3 regions of the Streptomyces sp. NPDC089799 genome follow, and region 3 is predicted to be linked to each of the others. Evidence: riboswitches for the same ligand, from Rfam matches in the RefSeq annotation. Region 3 holds a riboswitch; each other region holds the start of a gene.

What was found. A riboswitch is a leader RNA that binds a small molecule or an ion and turns the genes downstream of it on or off. The one in region 3 is predicted to bind cyclic di-AMP.
Positions count from the first base shown of each region.
Region 1: another riboswitch for cyclic di-AMP. It lies ahead of AB0O36_RS00490 (peptidoglycan DD-metalloendopeptidase family protein); the one in region 3 lies ahead of AB0O36_RS13970 (transglycosylase family protein).
Region 2: another riboswitch for cyclic di-AMP. It lies ahead of AB0O36_RS02465 (LysM peptidoglycan-binding domain-containing M23 family metallopeptidase); the one in region 3 lies ahead of AB0O36_RS13970 (transglycosylase family protein).

Region 1 covers NZ_JBFBGR010000001.1:130,142-136,434, forward strand. The annotation lists gene AB0O36_RS00475 (DNA topoisomerase IV subunit A) at 1-104, opposite strand, end outside; gene AB0O36_RS00480 (pitrilysin family protein) at 358-1,731, shown strand; gene AB0O36_RS00485 (pitrilysin family protein) at 1,752-3,119, shown strand; cyclic di-AMP (ydaO/yuaA leader) riboswitch at 3,393-3,554, shown strand; gene AB0O36_RS00490 (peptidoglycan DD-metalloendopeptidase family protein) at 3,567-4,352, shown strand; gene AB0O36_RS00495 (GntR family transcriptional regulator) at 4,549-5,199, shown strand; gene AB0O36_RS00500 (HPr family phosphocarrier protein) at 5,646-5,927, opposite strand; gene AB0O36_RS00505 (GNAT family N-acetyltransferase) at 6,114-6,293, shown strand, end outside.
Region 2 covers NZ_JBFBGR010000002.1:167,749-174,041, forward strand. The annotation lists gene AB0O36_RS02445 (1-hydroxy-2-methyl-2-butenyl 4-diphosphate reductase) at 1-59, shown strand, start outside; gene hpnH (adenosyl-hopene transferase HpnH) at 65-1,093, shown strand; gene AB0O36_RS02455 (aspartate aminotransferase family protein) at 1,090-2,481, shown strand; gene AB0O36_RS02460 (tyrosine-protein phosphatase) at 2,567-3,373, opposite strand; cyclic di-AMP (ydaO/yuaA leader) riboswitch at 3,626-3,789, shown strand; gene AB0O36_RS02465 (LysM peptidoglycan-binding domain-containing M23 family metallopeptidase) at 3,794-4,774, shown strand; gene AB0O36_RS02470 (SGNH/GDSL hydrolase family protein) at 4,951-5,745, shown strand; gene AB0O36_RS02475 (MBL fold metallo-hydrolase) at 5,908-6,293, shown strand, end outside.
Region 3 covers NZ_JBFBGR010000010.1:201,055-207,347, forward strand. The annotation lists gene AB0O36_RS13960 (cytochrome P450) at 1-924, shown strand, start outside; gene AB0O36_RS13965 (transglycosylase family protein) at 1,068-2,297, shown strand; cyclic di-AMP (ydaO/yuaA leader) riboswitch at 2,573-2,749, shown strand; gene AB0O36_RS13970 (transglycosylase family protein) at 2,753-3,490, shown strand; gene eno (phosphopyruvate hydratase) at 3,840-5,126, shown strand; gene AB0O36_RS13980 (septum formation initiator family protein) at 5,279-5,761, shown strand; gene AB0O36_RS13985 (DUF501 domain-containing protein) at 5,814-6,293, shown strand, end outside.

The DNA.
Region 1 (6,293 bases), on a different contig from region 3:
GCGTACTCGAGGAAGGAGCCCTGCATTTCGTCGACGACGTCGATGTCGAGGATCTTCTCCTCGAAATCCTCCGGCGGCGGGGTCTTCGTGCTGCGGCGGGCCATCGCTGCGGCGCTCCTTACCAAGACGGGACGGGGGTCTGACGCGGACCATTGTGGCCCCCAGCACCGACAACGCCGACCCCGACCCAGGCGGAGTCGCCCTCGGGGGCTGCTCTGCGGCTCGTTGCGGGGGCATTCCGGGGGCCGCCCGGCGGAGTCGCCGGACACCGGGAACTTCTCCGGATGTCGGTGCGCTTGCATACAGTGACAGGTCTGACAGGAATCTCAGCATCGCCATCGAAGGGACCACATGCCCATGGGTCACACGGCCACCGAGCAGACCGCCTCCGGCGGCCTGACAGCGACCGAGCACCGGCTGGCCAACGGCCTGCGCGTGGTGCTCTCCGAGGACCACCTGACCCCGGTGGCCGCGGTCTGCCTGTGGTACGACGTCGGCTCCCGGCACGAAGTCAAGGGGCGTACCGGTCTGGCTCACCTCTTCGAGCACCTGATGTTCCAGGGCTCGGCGAGCGTGAAGGGCAACGGCCACTTCGAGCTCGTCCAGGGCGCCGGCGGCTCGCTCAACGGCACCACCAGCTTCGAGCGCACCAACTACTTCGAGACGATGCCCACCCACCAGCTGGAGCTCGCGCTGTGGCTGGAGGCGGACCGGATGGGCTCGCTGCTGGCCGCCCTGGACGACGAGTCCATGGAGAACCAGCGCGACGTGGTGAAGAACGAGCGCCGCCAGCGGTACGACAACGTGCCGTACGGCACCGCCTTCGAGAAGCTGACGGCCATGGCCTACCCCGAGGGCCACCCGTACCACCACACCCCGATCGGCTCGATGGCCGACCTGGACGCGGCCTCCCTGGAGGACGCCCGCACGTTCTTCCGCACCTACTACGCGCCGAACAACGCGGTGCTCTCGGTCGTCGGCGACATCGACCCCGAGCAGACCCTCGCCTGGATCGAGAAGTACTTCGGCAGCATCCCCGCGCACGACGGCAAGCAGCCGCCGCGCGACGGCACCCTCCCCGAGACCATCGGCGAGCAGCTGCGCCAGGAGCTCGTCGAGGAGGTGCCCGCCCGGGCCCTGATGGCCGCCTACCGGCTGCCCCACGACGGCACCCGCGAGTGCGATGCCGCCGACGTGGCCCTGACCATCCTGGGCGGGGGAGAGTCCTCCCGCCTCCACAACCGCCTGGTGCGCCGTGACCAGACGGCCGTCGCGGCCGGGTTCGGCATGCTGCGCCTGGCCGGCGCGCCCTCCCTGGGCTGGCTGGACGTCAAGTTCTCCGGTGGGGTCGAGATCCCCGCCATCGAGGCCGCCGTGGACGAGGAGCTCGCCCGGTTCGCCGCCGAGGGCCCCACGGCCGAGGAGATGGAGCGCGCCCAGGCCCAGCTGGAGCGCGAATGGCTGGACCGGCTCGGCACGGTGGCCGGGCGCGCCGACGAACTCTGCCGGTTCGCGGTGCTGTTCGGCGACCCCCAGCTGGCGCTGACCGCCGTCAAGCGGGTCCTGGACATCACCGCCGAGGAGGTGCAGGCCGTGGCCGCCGCCCGGCTGCGCCCCGACAACCGGGCGGTGCTGGCCTACGAGCCGCTCACCGCGGAAGCCGGCGAGGCCGCCGATGCCGCTGACGCCGCCGATGCCGGGAACGACGAGAACGAGGGGGCGGAGCAGTGAGCGACACCGCAGCCGTCACGATGACCTTCCACCCGCAGCCGCAGGCCGGCGCGCCCAAGCCGTGGGCCTTCCCCGCCCCCGAGCGCGGCACCCTGCCCAACGGCCTGACCGTGCTCCGCTGCCACCGCCCCGGCCAGCAGGTGGTGGCCGTCGAGATCTTCCTCGACGCCCCGCTGGACGCCGAGCCCCAGGGACTGGACGGCGTGGCCGCGATCATGGCGCGGGCCCTGTCCGAGGGCACCGACAAGCACTCCGCCGAGGAGTTCGCGGCCGCGCTGGAGCGCTGCGGCGCCACCCTCGACGCGCACGCCGACCACCCCGGCGTCCGGGTCTCCCTGGAGGTCCCGGCCTCCCGGCTGCCCAAGGCGCTGGGCCTGCTCGCCGAGGCGCTGCGCGCCCCCGCCTTCGCCGACGGCGAGGTGGACCGCCTGGTCCGCAACCGCCTCGACGAGATCCCGCACGAGCTGGCCAACCCGCAGCGCCGGGCGGCCAAGCAGTTCTACAAGGAGCTGTTCCCGGCCGACCTCCGCATGTCCCGGCCCCGCCAGGGCACCGAGGAGACCGTCGCCCGGATCGACTCCGCCGCCGTACGCGCCTTCTACGAGGCCCACGTACGCCCCGCCACCGCCACCGCCGTGGTCGTCGGCGACTACACCGGCATCGACCTGGACGCGGTGCTGGCGGACACCCTGGGCGGCTGGACCGGCGGCACCGCCACGCCCCGCCCGGTGCCCCCGGTGACCGCCGACGACACCGGCCGCGTGATCATCGTGGACCGGCCCGGCGCGGTCCAGACGCAGCTGCTCCTCGGCCGGATCGGGCCGGACCGGCACGACCGCGTGTGGCCGGCCCAGGTGCTCGGCACGTACTGCCTGGGCGGCACCCTGACCTCCCGGCTGGACAAGGTGCTCCGCGAGGAGAAGGGCTACACCTACGGGGTGCGCGCCTTCGGGCAGGTGCTGCGGTCCACCCAGGAGGGCACCGGAGCGGCCATGCTGGCCATCAACGGCTCCGTGGACACCCCGAACACCGGTCCGGCCCTGCAGGACCTGTGGACGGTGCTGCGGACGCTCGCCGAGGGCGGCCTGACCGACGCCGAACGGGACGTGGCGGTGCAGAACCTGGTGGGCGTGGCCCCGCTGAAGTTCGAGACCGCGGCCTCCGTCGCGGGCACCCTCGCCGACCAGGTCGAGCAACAGCTCCCGGACGACTTCCAGGCGCAGTTGTACGCGCGGCTGGCCGAAACCGGCACCGTGGAGGCGACGTCGGCGGTCGTCAGCGCCTTCCCGGTGGACCGTCTGGTGACGGTGCTGGTCGGCGACGCGTCGCAGATCGCGGAGCCGGTCCGGGCGCTGGGCATCGGCGAGGTGACCGTGGTCGCCAACTGACCACGGCAACGGCCGGTTGAGCAAGGCCGGTTGGGCCCGTAGGCGCACCGCCGGACGGGTCCGGCCGCCGTCAACCGGGTTTCCGCTCAAGGGGTCCTGGCGGGTTGTCCGCCAGGGCCCCCTTGCGTCTCGAATGTCTGGTTTACGGGTGGGGTTGCCCGTATGTCGTGTGGCGTACGCAACAAAAACCCGTGTCCGTTTGGTGATCGAGTGATGATCCGCCTAGCGTCGGTCTCGCTGTCCGTCAGCTGCAACAGCCGCACCCGCGGCACCGGACAGCGATCGCCGAGTCCCCGTCAGGCGCGAGCCTGGGGAGCCGGGGACCCACATCAGTCCCTGGGGTGAATCGGACAGCCTTCCCCCCGGAGGCGTCCGTAGGAGACCTTCCTGCTCCGAACCCGTCAGCTAACCCGGTAGGCGAGAGGGAAGGAAAGGATCACCCTTTTCATGGGCACTCGTGGCGCCGGCAAGCACCGTGGTTCCAGCCGCCTGACGAAGAAGACCGCCGGCATAGCCGGGATCGCCGCCCTCGCCACCACCGGCGTCATCGGCTCCTTCGCCGCCCCGGCCTTCGCGGCCGACAACGACAGCACGGCGCCGGACCCGGGCCTGAACCACATCAGCATCGGTGACGACGCGGCCCTCGAGATCGAGGCCCAGGCCGACGCCCAGCAGTCCGCCGCCGAGGCCGCCGCCCTCAAGGCGCAGGCCGAGGCCGAGGCCAAGCAGCGGGCCGCCGAGGCCAAGCGCATGGCCGAGGTCCGGGTGAAGGCGGAGCGCGAGGCCAAGGAGCGCGCCGAGCGCGAGGCCGAGCGCAAGCGGCTGAACACCTTCGTCTCGCCGCTTGCCGACTCCTACGTCTCCACCCAGTACAAGGCCGGCGGCGGCATGTGGTCCTCCGGCAGCCACACCGGCATCGACTTCCACGCCTCCGAGGGCACCGTGGTCCGCGCCGTGGGCATGGGCACCGTCGTCGAGGCGGGCTGGGGCGGCGCCTACGGCAACAACGTGGTGATCAAGCACGCGGACGGCACCTACACCCAGTACGGCCACATGAAGTCGCTGAGCGTCCGCGTCGGCCAGCAGGTCGCCCCGGGCCAGCAGATCGGCCTGTCCGGCGACACCGGCAACTCCAGCGGCCCGCACCTGCACTTCGAGGCCCGGACCGGCGCCCAGTACGGCTCGGACATCAACCCGATCACGTACCTGCGCGGTCACGGCGTCACCGTCTGACCGGACGCGAGAACCCCGAGGAAGGCCCCGGCTCACCGAGCCGGGGCCTTCCTCCGTCTCCGGGCGGGGTCTCCGGTCCCTTGGGTTTCCCGTCCGTACTCGGAAATTCCCGCGCCCTGTCATACAGTTCTCGGATAGGTATCCGATCGGTACCGGTTTCGAAATCGGCGGCTCGCAATCAGGCGGAGGTCCGGTCTTGCGTATTCCTGCGCATGCGGTGTGTACGGCAATTCGCGACGACATCGTCACCGGTGTATTCGAGCCGGGCGGCAGACTCACCGAGGAACTGCTGGCCCGCCGGTACGGGGTCTCCCGGGTCCCGGTCCGCGAGGCGCTGCGCACCCTGGAGTCCGAGGGGTTCGTGATCACCCGGCGGCACGCGGGCGCGTGCGTGGCCGAGCCGACCGAACAGGAGGCGGCGGACCTGCTGGAGCTGCGGATGCTGCTGGAGCCGCTGGCCGCGGCCAGGGCGGCCCGGCGCCGTACGGACGCCCATCTGAAGGTGCTGCGGGGGCTGGTCAGGCTGGGCCAGGAGCGGGCCAGGCAGGGGCAGGGCGATGACCTGCGGGCACTGGGTGGCTGGTTCCACGAGACGCTGGCCCAGGCGTCCGCCAGCCCCGGCCTGATCTCGCTGCTGGCGCAGCTGAGGCACAAGGTCGCCTGGATGTTCGCGGTCCAGCCGCCGACCCGGCCGGTGGAGTCCTGGGCGGAGCGCGGCGCGATCGTGGACGCGGTGGCGCGGGGGGACGCGGAGCGCGCCCGAGCCCTGACGGCGGCGCACGCGGAGCGGGCGGAGGAGGGGTACCGGCCGCGGTGGCGGACGGCCCGGGCCGGGGCGGCGCGGTGAGGATTCCGCAACGTGCCGTCAACACGACGGGCGGCGGTATTTAACAATTCCGGTATACAAAGGGACGGCTGCCGCGGCCCGCACGGCGGCTTTTCCTGATGCCGGTAATTCGCGGAGCTCCGGGTGTTCTCATGGCACCTGCCCGCGCAGTTCGCCCGCGTTCGCGGAATAGTGCCCGGGGGAATTCTGGTGCCGATATCGGCGCCCCGCCGAGGTGTGGGCAGGCGTTCCGCGGGGCGATGGGGGTCCCCCTGCTCGAGCGGAGCCGAGAGCTTGGGGGAGGGTGGGCGCACCGGAACGCCGCTCCGCAGGCTCGCTCCCGCCCGGCCGAAGCCCCGCTCGGCGCCGGCACGCACACGGTCGGCCGCGGCGACACCGCACATGCCGGAGCCGCGGCTCCCGACCAAGCGGAGCCGCGGCTCAGGGGTGTGTGGGGACCCGGAGGGTCAGACCGTCTCGGGAAGCTCCTCGAGACCCTCGGCGACCAGCTTCGCCAGGCGGTCCAGCGCGACCTCCGCGCCCTCCGCCTCGGAGGCGAGCACGATCTCCTCGCCGCCCTGGGCGCCCAGGCCCAGCACCGCGAGCATGGAACCGGCGTTGACCGGGGTGCCGTCCGCCTTGGCGATCGTCACCGGGATGCCGGAAGCAGTCGCCGCACGGACGAAGATCGAGGCGGGACGAGCGTGCAGGCCCTCGGCCCAGCCGACGTTGACGCGGCGCTCTGCCATGGTGGTTGCCCTTCAGGTTCTGGCGGTTGTCTAGACCAGTCTCTCACGGCGTGCGGAATGCTCCGGCCGACCTCCGGCCCGCGCTCCCGCATCCCTGGACCTTCCCCAGCTTGCACCGCTTTGTCCCCTGTTGCCCAACACGCCGCGCGAGCGCTCACCAGCGCGTTCCGGCCTTAAGATCACCCCATGACCACCGCGTCGGATCCCTCGTACCCGGCCCACTGGGAAGCGGACGTCGTGCTGCGCGACGGCGGCACCGCCCGTATCCGCCCCATCACTCCCGAGGACGCCGACCGGTTGGTCAGCTTCTATGCGCAGGTGTCGGAGGAGTCGAAGTACTACCGGTTCTTCGCCCCGCACCCCCGG
Region 2 (6,293 bases), on a different contig from region 3:
GTGCCGTACTGCCCGCTTTTTTCGACTGGCACCGTTCGTTGCTGCTCCCCAGGAGGTGAGCCAGATGGCCATGCCGCTGCGACAGTCCATCAGGGTCGGGACCTATCTCTTCGAACAGAAGCTCCGCAAGCGCGACAAGTTCCCTCTGATCGTCGAACTGGAGCCGCTCTACGCCTGCAACCTGAAGTGCGAGGGATGCGGCAAGATCCAGCACCCCGCCGGGGTGCTCAAGCAGCGCATGCCGGTCGCCCAGGCGGTCGGCGCAGTCCTGGAGTCCGGCGCGCCGATGGTGTCCATCGCCGGCGGCGAGCCGCTGATGCACCCGCAGATCCACGAGATCGTGCGCCAGTTGGTGGCCCGCCGGAAGTACGTCTTCCTGTGCACCAACGCCCTGCTGCTGCGCAAGAAGCTCGGGGACTTCACCCCCTCGCCCTATTTCGCCTTCGCCGTGCACATCGACGGCCTGCGCGAGCGGCACGACGAGTCGGTCGCCAAGGAGGGCGTCTTCGACGAGGCGGTGGCGGCCATCAAGGAGGCCAAGCGGCGCGGGTTCCGCGTCACCACCAACTCGACCTTCTTCAACACCGACACCCCCCAGACGGTCATCGAGGTCCTCAACTACCTCAATGACGACCTCCGGGTCGACGAAATGATGATCTCGCCCGCCTATGCCTACGAAAAGGCCCCCGACCAGGAACACTTCCTCGGTGTCGAACAGACCCGCGACCTGTTCCGCAAGGCATTCGCGGGCGGCAACCGGCGCCGCTGGCGCCTCAACCACTCCCCGCTGTTCCTGGACTTCCTGGAGGGCAAGGCCGATTTCCCGTGCACGGCCTGGGCCATCCCGAATTACTCCCTCTTCGGCTGGCAGCGCCCCTGCTATCTGATGAGCGACGGCTATGTGCCGACGTACCGGGAACTCGTCGAGGACACCGACTGGGAGGCGTACGGCCGCGGAAAGGACCCGCGCTGCGCGAATTGCATGGCGCACTGCGGGTACGAGCCGACCGCGGTCCTCGCCACCATGGGATCCCTGAAGGAATCCCTGCGCGCCGCCCGTGAGAGCGTCGCGGGGAACCGGGAGAAGCGGTGACCGGTGGGCCGGGGTTCGACCTCCGCGCCCTGCTGGCCGAACGGGGTGCGGAACGGTACGAACTGCACGACAGGCACCTGAACCACCAACTGCCCCGGATGCTCCGGACCATCGGCTTCGACAAGGTCTACGTACGGGCCGAGGGCGCCCACTTCTGGGACGAGGAGGGGAACGACTACCTGGACATGCTGGCCGGGTTCGGGGTGATGGGTCTGGGCCGGCACCACCCGGTGGTCCGGCGCGCCCTGCACGACGTACTCGACGCCCAGCTCGCCGACCTCACCCGCTTCGACTGCCAGCCGCTGCCCGGGCTGCTCGCCGAGAAGCTGCTCTCCCACAGCCCGCACCTGGAGCGGGTGTTCTTCGGGAACAGCGGGACGGAGGCGGTGGAGACGGCACTGAAGTTCGCCCGGTACGCCACCGGCCGGCCCAGGGTGCTCTACTGCGACCACGCCTTCCACGGGCTGACCGCCGGCTCGCTCTCGGTCAACGGGGAGAGCGGCTTCCGGGACGGTTTCGCCCCGCTGCTGCCCGACACGAGGATCACCCTGGGGGACCTGGCCGCGCTGGAGCGCGAGCTGCGCAAGGGCGACGTGGCGGCCTTCGTGGTGGAGCCGGTCCAGGGCAAGGGGGTGCACGCGGCACCGCCCGGCTTCCTGCTCGCGGCCCAGGAACTGCTGCACCGGCACAAGGCCCTGCTCATCGCGGACGAGGTGCAGACCGGGCTCGGACGTACCGGCGATTTCTACGCGTACCAGAACGAAAAGGGCGTGGAGCCGGATCTGGTGTGCGTGGCCAAGGCGCTCTCGGGTGGCTACGTGCCGGTCGGCGCCACCCTCGGCCGGGAGTGGATCTTCCGGAAGGTCTACTCGTCCATGGACCGGGTACTCGTCCACTCGGCCAGCTTCGGGTCCAACGCGCAGGCGATGGCGGCGGGCCTCGCGGTGCTCTCGGTCATGGAGGACGAGGGGATCGTGGAGCACGCCCGCAGGACGGGCGACCTGCTGCGCGGCCGGCTCGCCGCGATGGTGGACGAGTACGAGCTGCTGCACGAGGTCCGCGGGCGCGGCCTGATGATCGGCATCGAGTTCGGGCGTCCGTCCTCGCTCGGGCTGCGCAGCCGGTGGACGATGCTGCAGGCCGCCCGGAAGGGGCTGTTCGCCCAGATGGTGGTGGTTCCGCTGCTGCGGAAGCACCGGATCCTCACCCAGGTCTCCGGGGACCACCTGGAGGTCATCAAGCTCATTCCGCCGCTGATCGTGGACGAGCGGGACGTGGACCGGTTCGTCACGGCGTTCCGCGACGTCATGGACGAGGCGCACGGGGGCGGCGGGCTGATGTGGGAGTTCGGCCGGACGCTGGTGAAGCAGGCCGTCGCCAACCGGTGACGGCGGCCTGCTCCGGCGTGCCGGACGGTGCTGCCGGGCTGCGGCGCCGGACGGCGGTACCGTTCGGTGCTGCCGGGCGGGTGCGTCAGACGAGCAGCCGGGTCCGCAGGGTGTCGAGGGTCGAGGGCGTCAGCCCGAGGCCCTCGGCGAGGTAGCCGTCCACGCCGCCCCAGGTCCCGTCGATGGTGTCGAAGGCGGCCGTGAGGTACTCGGCGCGGGCGTCGAACAGCGGGGCGAGGAGCTCCGTCACCTCGGGCGGGCGGGTCTCCGGGGTGTCGCCGCTGCGCCGGATCCGGTAGCGGCGGTGCGGGGCGTTGGACTCCAGGTAGTCCGCCAGGATCGCCTCGCGCCCGACGCCCAGCGCGAGCAGGATCACGGCGATGGACACCCCCGCCCGGTCCTTCCCGGCCGCGCAGTGCAGCAGCGCCGACACGCTGTCCGAGGCCAGGGCGTGCACCACCCGGCTGTGCTCGGCGGTCCTGGCCAGGACCGACTGCCGGTACGAGCGGGCCATGCGTTCGGCGGCCCGGCCCTCGCCCAGCAGGGCGCGGAGCTGGGCGAGGTCGCCGTCGCGGACCATCTTCCAGAACTCCTTGCCGTCCGCCGGGTCGGAAAGGGGAATGTTGACGTTGCGGACACCCGGCAGTTCGACGTCGGGGCCCTCCAGCGCGCGGTCCGCTGCGTTGCGGAAGTCGAAGATCGTGTGGAGTTCGAGCGAGCCGAGAAACTCTGTATCGGTTTCGGTGGCATGCGCAAGATGTCCGCTTCGGAACAGAACTCCCGATCTGACCTTCCGTCCGTCGGAGGTCGACAGGCCGCCCACGTCACGGAAGTTACGCACTCCGGACAGTTCGGGCTCAGTGGACGAAGTGTCGGGTATCTGCTGGGTCACACGAACTCCTCCGCGTAGGTGGTGCCTCGTGAGCAGGATCATACGGTGACGTTGAGTGCCTGCCCGCGGAACTCCAATTCCCCACTCCGCAAGGGTGTTGTGACTCCCGAACGGACGCAGGGTGACCGGAATTCCGCTGATCAATTACCGCGGTGATTCATTGAGGGAATTCCTTGGCTTGTTCCGTGTGCCCGAACTGCATTACGGTCGGCCCCGATCCGGGTGGACCGCCTAATCCTGCCGCCGCCCGGTAATCCGCACCCGACCATTCACGCGTAAGGCAGGAGCGGGGGAACCAGGTTTGCCGCCGTTCCCGGATCTTCGATCCCGGACGGCTCGGGGTTAAGCCGTGATCCACGGCCGGACATCTCCAGTCCGAACCCGACAGCTCACCTCGCAGGCAACGGAGAGGAATGCGCCATGCCCGGAAAGGGTAAGCACCGCCGTCCCAAGTCCCGTCGGATATCGCGCGGTTTCGTCGCCGCCGGCACGGGCGGTGCGGCCCTCGCGCTCCCGCTGCTGGGTGCCGCGGCCGCGAACGCGGTCGAGCTCCCCGCCGCACGGACCACCGCGGAACTCCCCGCGCAGGCCCCGGCCGCGGCCGTCGCGGCGGTGCCGGCCTCGCTCCGGCAGGCGCCCTCCGTCTACACCGTCGAGCCCGGCGACTGCCTGTCGCAGATCGCCCAGGACCGGGACATCCCGGGCGGATGGCACCGGCTCTACGCAGACAACCGCGAGGCCGTCGGCTCCAACCCGTCGCTGATCCACCCCGGCCTGCGGCTCGCCCTGGGCGACGCCGGCGCCGGGCAGGCCGAGGCCCCGGCGGAGGCCCCGGCGGAAGCCCCTGCAGAGGAGGCCGCCCCCGAGCAGGACCTTTCCGAGGAGGCCGCCCCGGTCCCGCAGGCGGAAGCCCCGCAGGCGGCGTCCGCACAGGAGGCGTCCGGGCCGGCCCTGCAGGCCGCTCCCGCTCCGCAGGCCGCCGCCCCGGCGAGCGCCGCCGGCTTCGTGGCCCCGGTCATCGCCGGCATCAACACCCCCTACAAGGCGAGCGGCAGCATGTGGGCCAGCGGTACCCACACCGGTGTCGACTTCGGCGCGACCTTCGGCACCAGCGTCAAGGCGGTCGGCCCGGGCACCGTGGTCTCGGCCGGCTGGGCCGGCTCGTACGGCAACGAGGTCATCATCCGGCACGCCGACGGGCACTACTCGCAGTACGGCCACATGTCCCAGCTGTCCGTCTCGGCCGGCCAGACCGTCACCGCGGGCCAGGAGGTCGGCAAGGTCGGGTCCACCGGCAACTCCACCGGCCCGCACCTGCACTTCGAGATCCGCACCACGCCGAACTACGGCTCGGACATCGACCCGCTGGCCTACCTCCGCTCCAAGGGCGTCTCCGTCTGACGGAAGCCGCCGACGGCCGGAAGTCGCCGATGACCCGGGCCGGGATTCCGAGGGGGATTCCCGGCCCCGGTCACGCGCCGGAACGTATTCCACCGGTTCGGGTGGCAAAGATCACGGCCCGTCAACCCCTGGCTACGGTCGCGTAGGTCACAGGTGTCGGGGAAAAATAAGTCGGCGTGGCAGGCGACGATTCGACGAACTCGACATTTCAGACCATTGGCTCGTACGCGGCGCTCGGGGACAGCTTCACGGAGGGTGTGGGGGACCCCGGACCGGGGGACACCTTCGTCGGCTGGGCCGACCGGCTCGCCGTACTCCTGGCCGACCGACGCGACGAGCACGACTTCCGCTACGCCAACCTCGCCGTACGGGGGCGGCTGCTGGACCAGATCGTGGCGGAGCAGGTGCCGCGGGCCAAGGAGCTCGCGCCCGACCTGGTCAGCTTCTGTGCCGGCGGCAACGACATCATCCGGCCGGGCAGCGACCCGGACGACGTGGCCGAGCGGTTCGAGGCGGCCGTGGCCGACCTCACCTCCTCCGTCGGCCTGGTCATGATCACCACCGGTTTCGACACCCGCGAGATGCCCGTGCTCCGGCACCTGCGCGGCAAGGTGGCGACGTACACCGCGCACGTCCGCTCCATCGCGGACCGCTACGGCTGCCCGGTGCTCGACCTCTGGTCGCTGAAGTCCGTCCAGGACCGCCGCGCCTGGGACGAGGACCGGCTGCACCTTTCCCCCGAGGGCCACACCCGGGTCGCCCTGCGCGCCGCCCAGGTGCTCGGCCTGGAGGTCCCGGCCGACCCCGACCAGCCGTGGCCGCCCACGGCGCCGCGCGGCTCGGCGGAGGTCACCCGCGACAACATCCACTGGGCGCGCGAGCACCTGGTGCCCTGGATCGGGCGCCGGCTGCGCGGCGAATCCTCCGGGGACCACGTGGAACCCAAGCGGCCCGACCTGCTGCCCCTGTGACCTGGGGCACGGGGGCCGCCGGCGGAATCCTCCGGGGTGGGTGTGCGTTGGGAAGGGCAGAGTACGTACGTCGAACGCGCAGTGCGTACGTTGAACGTCGGGGACGTACGGAAGGAACGTACGGCCCGACCGCCCCACCTGCCCACCGTCCCAGGAGGCGCCTTGACCGGCTCCCGTCCCCCGCGTCCGCGGCTTCGTGACATGCGGCCCGAAGCCTTCGGCGCGGATCCGTCCGGCGCACGGCTGGAGCGGATCCGCCGCTCCCCGAACTTCGCCGACGGCGTCTTTCAGAACCCGGTCGGGGCCCGGACCCGGCCCTCCGGCTCCATGCTGGAATTCGCCAGGGTCTATTTCCAGAGGGAGAGCCGGATCCGGCGGGCTCCCCGTGAGAGCATCCCGGTCCACCCGACCACCCTGGCCGACCTGGCGAAGCCGCCGGCCACCGGCCTGCGGCTGACCTGGATGGGGCACTCCGGCGTGCTCGCCGAGATCGACGGCCGGCGGGTGCTGTTCGACCCGGTCTGGGGGGAGCGGTGCTCGCCCTTCCC
Region 3 (6,293 bases):
CCGCGCCGGGTCGCCGAGTTCACCCCCCGGGTGCAGGAGCTCACCGACCACCTCATCGACAGGATCCTCGAAAAGCCGGCGGTCGCGGGGCGGGGGGAGGCGGACCTCATCCACGAGTTCGCCTTCCCGCTCCCCATCTACGCCATCTGCGAGATGCTCGGCGTACCGCGCGAGGACCAGGACGACTTCCGCGACTGGGCCGGAATGATGATCCGCCACGGCGGCGGTCCCCGGGGCGGGGTCGCCCGGTCCGTGAAGAAGATGCGGAACTACCTGGTCGAACTCATCCATCGCAAAAGGGATGATCCGGGCGATGATCTGATCTCGGGTCTGATCCGGGCGAGCGACCACGGCGAGCACCTGACCGAGAACGAAGCCGCCGCCATGGCCTTCATTCTCCTCTTCGCCGGCTTCGAGACCACGGTCAACCTCATCGGCAACGGGGTCCACTCCCTCTTCATGAACCCGGACCAGCGGACCCGCCTCCAGGCATCCCTCGCCGCGGGTGAGACGGACCTGCTGGCCACCGGGGTCGAGGAGCTCCTCCGCTACGACGGCCCGGTCGAGCTGGCCACCTGGCGGTTCGCCACCCGCCCGCTGGTGCTCGGCGGCCAGGACATCGCCGCCGGCGATCCCGTCCTGGTGGTGCTCGCCGCCGCCGACCGGGACCCCGACCGGTTCGCCGACCCGGACACCCTGGACCTCTCCCGGGCCGACAATCAGCACCTCGGATACGGGCACGGGATCCACTACTGCCTGGGCGCGCCGCTGGCCCGGCTGGAGGGGCAGACGGCGCTGGCGAGTTTGCTGACGCGGATTCCGGATCTGGAGCTCGCGGTGGACCCTGCCGAGCTGCGCTGGCGCGGCGGGCTGATCATGCGTGGCCTGCGCACCCTTCCGGTTCGCTTCACTCCCCGTAATTAACTGACCCGAGGTCAACCCGTTTCCTGACATGCCATCAGCAATGTGACCTTCGCGTGATCTGCGCTGCATCGACTTGTGACAGACGTTCGGGGAGCGCTAGGTTCCACGTCACCTCCCCGCCGTCACGCGAAAGGTCCACCCTCATGCGTTCCGGGAACGGCCGTCACCGTAGGCCCCGCCAGGCTCCCGCCTTCGTCGTAGCCGCCGGAGTCACCGGCTCCGCGCTCGCGCTGCCGCTGCTCGCCGCCACCAGTGCCTCCGCCGCCGACACAGGCACCTGGGACCGGGTGGCCGACTGCGAGAGCGGCGGCAGCTGGAGCGCGAACCCCGGCGGAGGCGCGTACGGCGGACTCCAGTTCACCCAGGACCAGTGGGAGCGCGCCGGCGGTCTCGACTACGCCCAGCGCGCCGACCTGGCCAGCCGCTCCCAGCAGATATCCATCGCGGAGCGGGTGCTGGCCGCCGAGGGGCCGCAGGCATTCGGGGCCTGCGCCGAGCAGGCCGGGCTGGACCGGAACGCGCCGGCCGCCCAGGTGGACCCGGGTCAGACCCGGGCCGAGCGGCAGGCCGAGGCCAAGGCGCAGGCGGAGCAGAACCGCTACGAGGCGAGCGGGCAGGACGAGCCCGCCGTGACCCCGGGAGGGGTGTTCATGCCCGGCGTTCCGGCCATGCCGGCGCCGATGCCCCCGACCGTGGAGCCCACCGCCCCGGCGGCCACGCTGCCGCCCGGTCAGCAGCCGGACCCGACCGCTCCGACCACGCCGCCGTTCACGGGCAACCCGACGGCACCGCCGATCACGCCCACCGCGCCGACGACTCCGGTCACTCCCGGCACTCCTGACGGTTCGGTCACTCCCGGCAATCCGAACACTCCGGGCACTCCGGGTACTCCCGGCAATCCGAACACTCCGGCCGTCCCGACCACCCCCGGTACGCCGACCACCCCGGCGGACCCGTCGGGCCCCGCGACCCCGGGCGCCACTCCCGGCGCCACGCCCGGCGCCCAGGGCACCGTGAACGCCTCCAACGCCTCCAACGCCTCCACCACGACCGCGGACCCGTCGGCGACCCCGTCCGCCGATCCGTCAGCCGCCGCCGCGCAGAACGGCGGAACCGCGCAGACCGACCCCGAGGCGGGCACCGGACGCCACCGGGGGACCCCCGCGGTCGAGACTCCCGCCCCCTCGGGCACGTCCGCCCCGCAGTCCGGCGGCAGCTACACGGTCAAGGCCGGCGACAGCCTGACGAGCATCGCGGACGCCAAGGGCGTGAAGGGCGGCGCAAAGGCGCTCTACCAGGCCAACGAGCAGGTCATCGGCACCGACGCGGACCTCATCAAGCCGGGTCAGAAACTGGATGTAACCGCAAAATAGGGCCAGTTCGGGCGACCGGAAAGGGATCAATGTCCGTTTCGTTCGAATGAGACATGCGTCTCTTCCCGTCAACTGGCGTGTCCTACCTGTGACCTTCCGCGAAGTGGCCCCTCACCTGCGCAAACACCCCTCCGGGGGGCGCAAGTAGGGGCCGTTTCCGGCTCGGAACCCCGATTGAACATCCGGGCGGGACCTGTCTACCTTCTGAATCGCTCGCCACCGCGGGCCCCTTCGACCGCATCGCCGAGTCCTGCCGGCGGGCGGAGGGAACAGTCGTCGCGCAAGCGCCGAAGGCAGGAGCGGGGGAACCACAGGTTTTCCGCCGGGACGCGACCGTTCTGACCGATGGTCACCGACCGGCTAGGGGTAAAGCCACGCGCTAGGACGCGAGGCCGGGCAACTCATCCGCCCGAACCCGACAGCTCACCTCGCAGGCGTCGGTGAGGAGAAGTTCCATGCTGCTTTCCGGCAAGGGCAAGCACCGTCGCGCCTCGAAGGCCACCCGCATCGTCACGCTCGCCGGTGTCACCGGTGCCGCGATCGCCGCCCCGCTGATGGCCGCGGGCACCGCGAACGCCGCCACCGGCTCCCAGTGGGACGCCGTCGCCAAGTGCGAGTCCGGCGGCAACTGGTCGATCAACACCGGCAACGGCTACTACGGCGGCCTGCAGTTCTCCGCCTCCACCTGGGCGGCGTTCGGCGGCAAGAGCTACGCCTCGCAGGCCAACCAGGCCAGCAAGTCGCAGCAGATAGCCGTGGCCGAGAAGGTCCTCAAGAGCCAGGGCAAGGGCGCCTGGCCGCACTGCGGCAAGGGCCTGACCAACTCCGCCTACAACGGCGGCGGTTCCTCCGGCGGCGGCTCGAACGGCTCCTCCACCAAGGCCAAGCCGGAGACCCGCAAGGCGCAGCCGAAGAAGGAGACGAAGCGCACCGAGACCGTCACCCGGTCCGAGCGCTCGACGACCCCGGCCCCGACCCGTCCCGCCGCCAAGCCGGCCACGCCGGCCACCCCGGCCCCGGCCGCGCCGAAGACCGGCAACGGCTCCTACGAGGTCCAGACCGGCGACACCCTCGGCGCGATCGCCGACACCCAGCACGTGCAGGGTGGCTGGGAGAAGCTGTACGACCTCAACAAGGACATCGTCTCGGACGCCGACCTGATCTTCCCGGGTCAGAAGCTGAAGCTTTCCTGACGTCTGCTCGAATCCTTCCCGCCGCCTTCCCGGCGGCAGGACACCCGCCCGGCGCGTCCCCGACGCGCCGGGCGGTCGTGTGAGTGCGGACCTCCCCGGGGCCGCTCCGGACCGCCCCGGAGCCGCCCCGATCCCGCCCCGGACCCGCCCCGGACCCGCCCCGGATCCAACCGCGGAAGACCCCCGTCGGGGCCGTATGTCCGGGTAGGCAGGTATTCGGGCCCTTTTTCGTCCCAGGACCCGGGCGGTCGACCGGCCGAACCCCGGCTCCGGTTAGGCTCTAGTCCGGCAGGGGTCGTGCCACGGCCCCCGATGCCGCCGCACACCTAGCGTCACATCCCAGAAGGAGATGCTCGTGCCGTCCATCGACGTCGTCGTAGCCCGGGAAATCCTGGACTCCCGAGGCAACCCCACGGTCGAGGTCGAGGTTGGCCTCGACGACGGCAGCACCGGCCGTGCTGCAGTCCCCTCGGGTGCCTCCACCGGTGCCTTCGAGGCCATTGAGCTCCGTGACGGGGACCCCAACCGCTACCAGGGCAAGGGCGTCGAGAAGGCCGTCCTCGCCGTCATCGAGCAGATCGGCCCGGAGCTGGTCGGCTACGACGCCACCGAGCAGCGGCTGATCGACCAGGCCATGTTCGACCTGGACGCCACCGACAACAAGGGCTCCCTGGGCGCCAACGCCATCCTCGGCGTCTCCCTGGCCGTGGCGCACGCCGCGTCCGAGGCCTCCGACCTGCCCCTGTTCCGCTACCTCGGCGGCCCGAACGCGCACCTGCTGCCCGTTCCGATGATGAACATCCTCAACGGCGGGTCGCACGCCGACTCCAACGTGGACATCCAGGAGTTCATGATCGCGCCGATCGGCGCGGAGTCCTTCTCCGAGGCCCTGCGCTGGGGCACCGAGGTCTACCACACCCTCAAGTCCGTGCTGAAGGGCAAGGGCCTGTCCACCGGCCTCGGCGACGAGGGCGGCTTCGCCCCGAACCTCGGCTCCAACCGCGAGGCCCTGGACCTCATCCTCGAGGCCATCAAGCAGGCCGGCTACGTCCCGGGCAAGGACATCGCGCTCGCGCTCGACGTCGCCGCGTCCGAGTTCTACAAGGACGGCAAGTACAACTTCGAGGGCCAGGCCCGCTCGGCCGCCGAGATGACCGAGTACTACGAGGAGCTCGTCTCCGCGTACCCGCTCGTCTCCATCGAGGACCCGCTGTTCGAGGACGACTGGGCCGGCTGGAAGGTCATCACCGAGAAGCTCGGCGCCAAGGTCCAGCTCGTCGGTGACGACCTGTTCGTCACCAACCCGGAGCGCCTGGCCCGCGGCATCGAGGAGGGCACCGCCAACGCCCTGCTCGTGAAGGTGAACCAGATCGGTTCGCTGACCGAGACCCTGGACGCCGTCGAGCTCGCCCAGCGCAGCGGCTTCAAGTGCATGATGTCCCACCGCTCCGGCGAGACCGAGGACGTCACCATCGCCGACCTCGCCGTCGCCACCAACTGCGGCCAGATCAAGACCGGCGCCCCGGCCCGCTCCGAGCGCGTCGCCAAGTACAACCAGCTGCTGCGCATCGAGGAGATCCTCGACGACGCCGCCGTGTACGCGGGCCGCAGCGCCTTCCCGCGCTTCAAGGGCTGAGCCTTCAAGGGCCGGGCCTTCAAGGGCTGTGCCTTCCGGGGCTGACAGTCGCATGGCCTCCGGGGGCTGACAGTCCCTGAGCCTCCCTACGTCCCCGCACTCGGTCCCGTACCGTGTGCGGGGACGTACTGCGTAATAAGGGGAGGCGCGACATGGCCGGGAACCGGGACCGGTTCTCCACCGCGACCAGGCTCAAGCAGCTCGGCGAGCGCACCGCAGCCCACGTCTACCGCTCGCAGTCGCGCCGTCAGGTCCGCCGCAGCCGGCTCACCGGCCGCGCCGCCCTGCTGGTCCTCGTCCTCTGTACGCTGGTCGTCGCCCTCGCGTACCCGATGCGCCAGTACGTCTCCCAGCGCTCGGAGATCTCCGAGCAGCAGCGGACCGCCGACGAGGCGCGCCAGCGCCTCGAGGAGCTCCGGGACGAGAAGGCCCGCTGGCAGGACCCGGCCTATGTGAAGCAGCAGGCGCGCAAGCACCTGCACTTCGTCCAGCCGGGGGAGATCGGGTACACGATGGCCGACCCGGACGCCGAGGACGAGGAGCGGCGCCGCACCGAGCACGGCGCGGCCGACCGCCCCTGGTACTCGAACGTCTGGGACGGCGTGGACAAGGCCGACCGCCCCGACGCCGGCTGAAGCACGACACCGACCGACCCGACCGACCGCGAACGAAGAGATTCCCTCAGGCATGCAGACGCCCCCGCCCCAGACCGACCGGACCGAGCCGACCGCCGCCGACATCGAGGCGTTCCAGCAGCAGCTCGGCCGACCGCCGCGCGGGCTCCGTGCCATCGCGCACCGCTGCCCGTGCGGTCAGCCGGACGTGGTGGAGACGGCCCCCCGTCTCCCCGACGGCACCCCCTTCCCCACGCTGTACTACCTGACCTGCCCGCGCGCCGCCTCCGCGATCGGCACGCTGGAGGCCAACGGCGTGATGAAGGAGATGCAGGCCCGGCTCGCCGAGGACCCGGAGCTGGCCGCGGCCTACCGGGCCGCGCACGAGGACTACATCGAGCGCCGGGACGCCATCGAGGTGCTCCAGGGCTTCCCGAGCGCCGGCGGCATGCCGGACCGGGTCAAGTGCCTGCACGTGCTGGTCGGCCACTCGCTGGCGGCCGGCCCGGGCGTGAACCCGTTCGGTGACGAGGCCCTGGCCATGCTGCCCGAG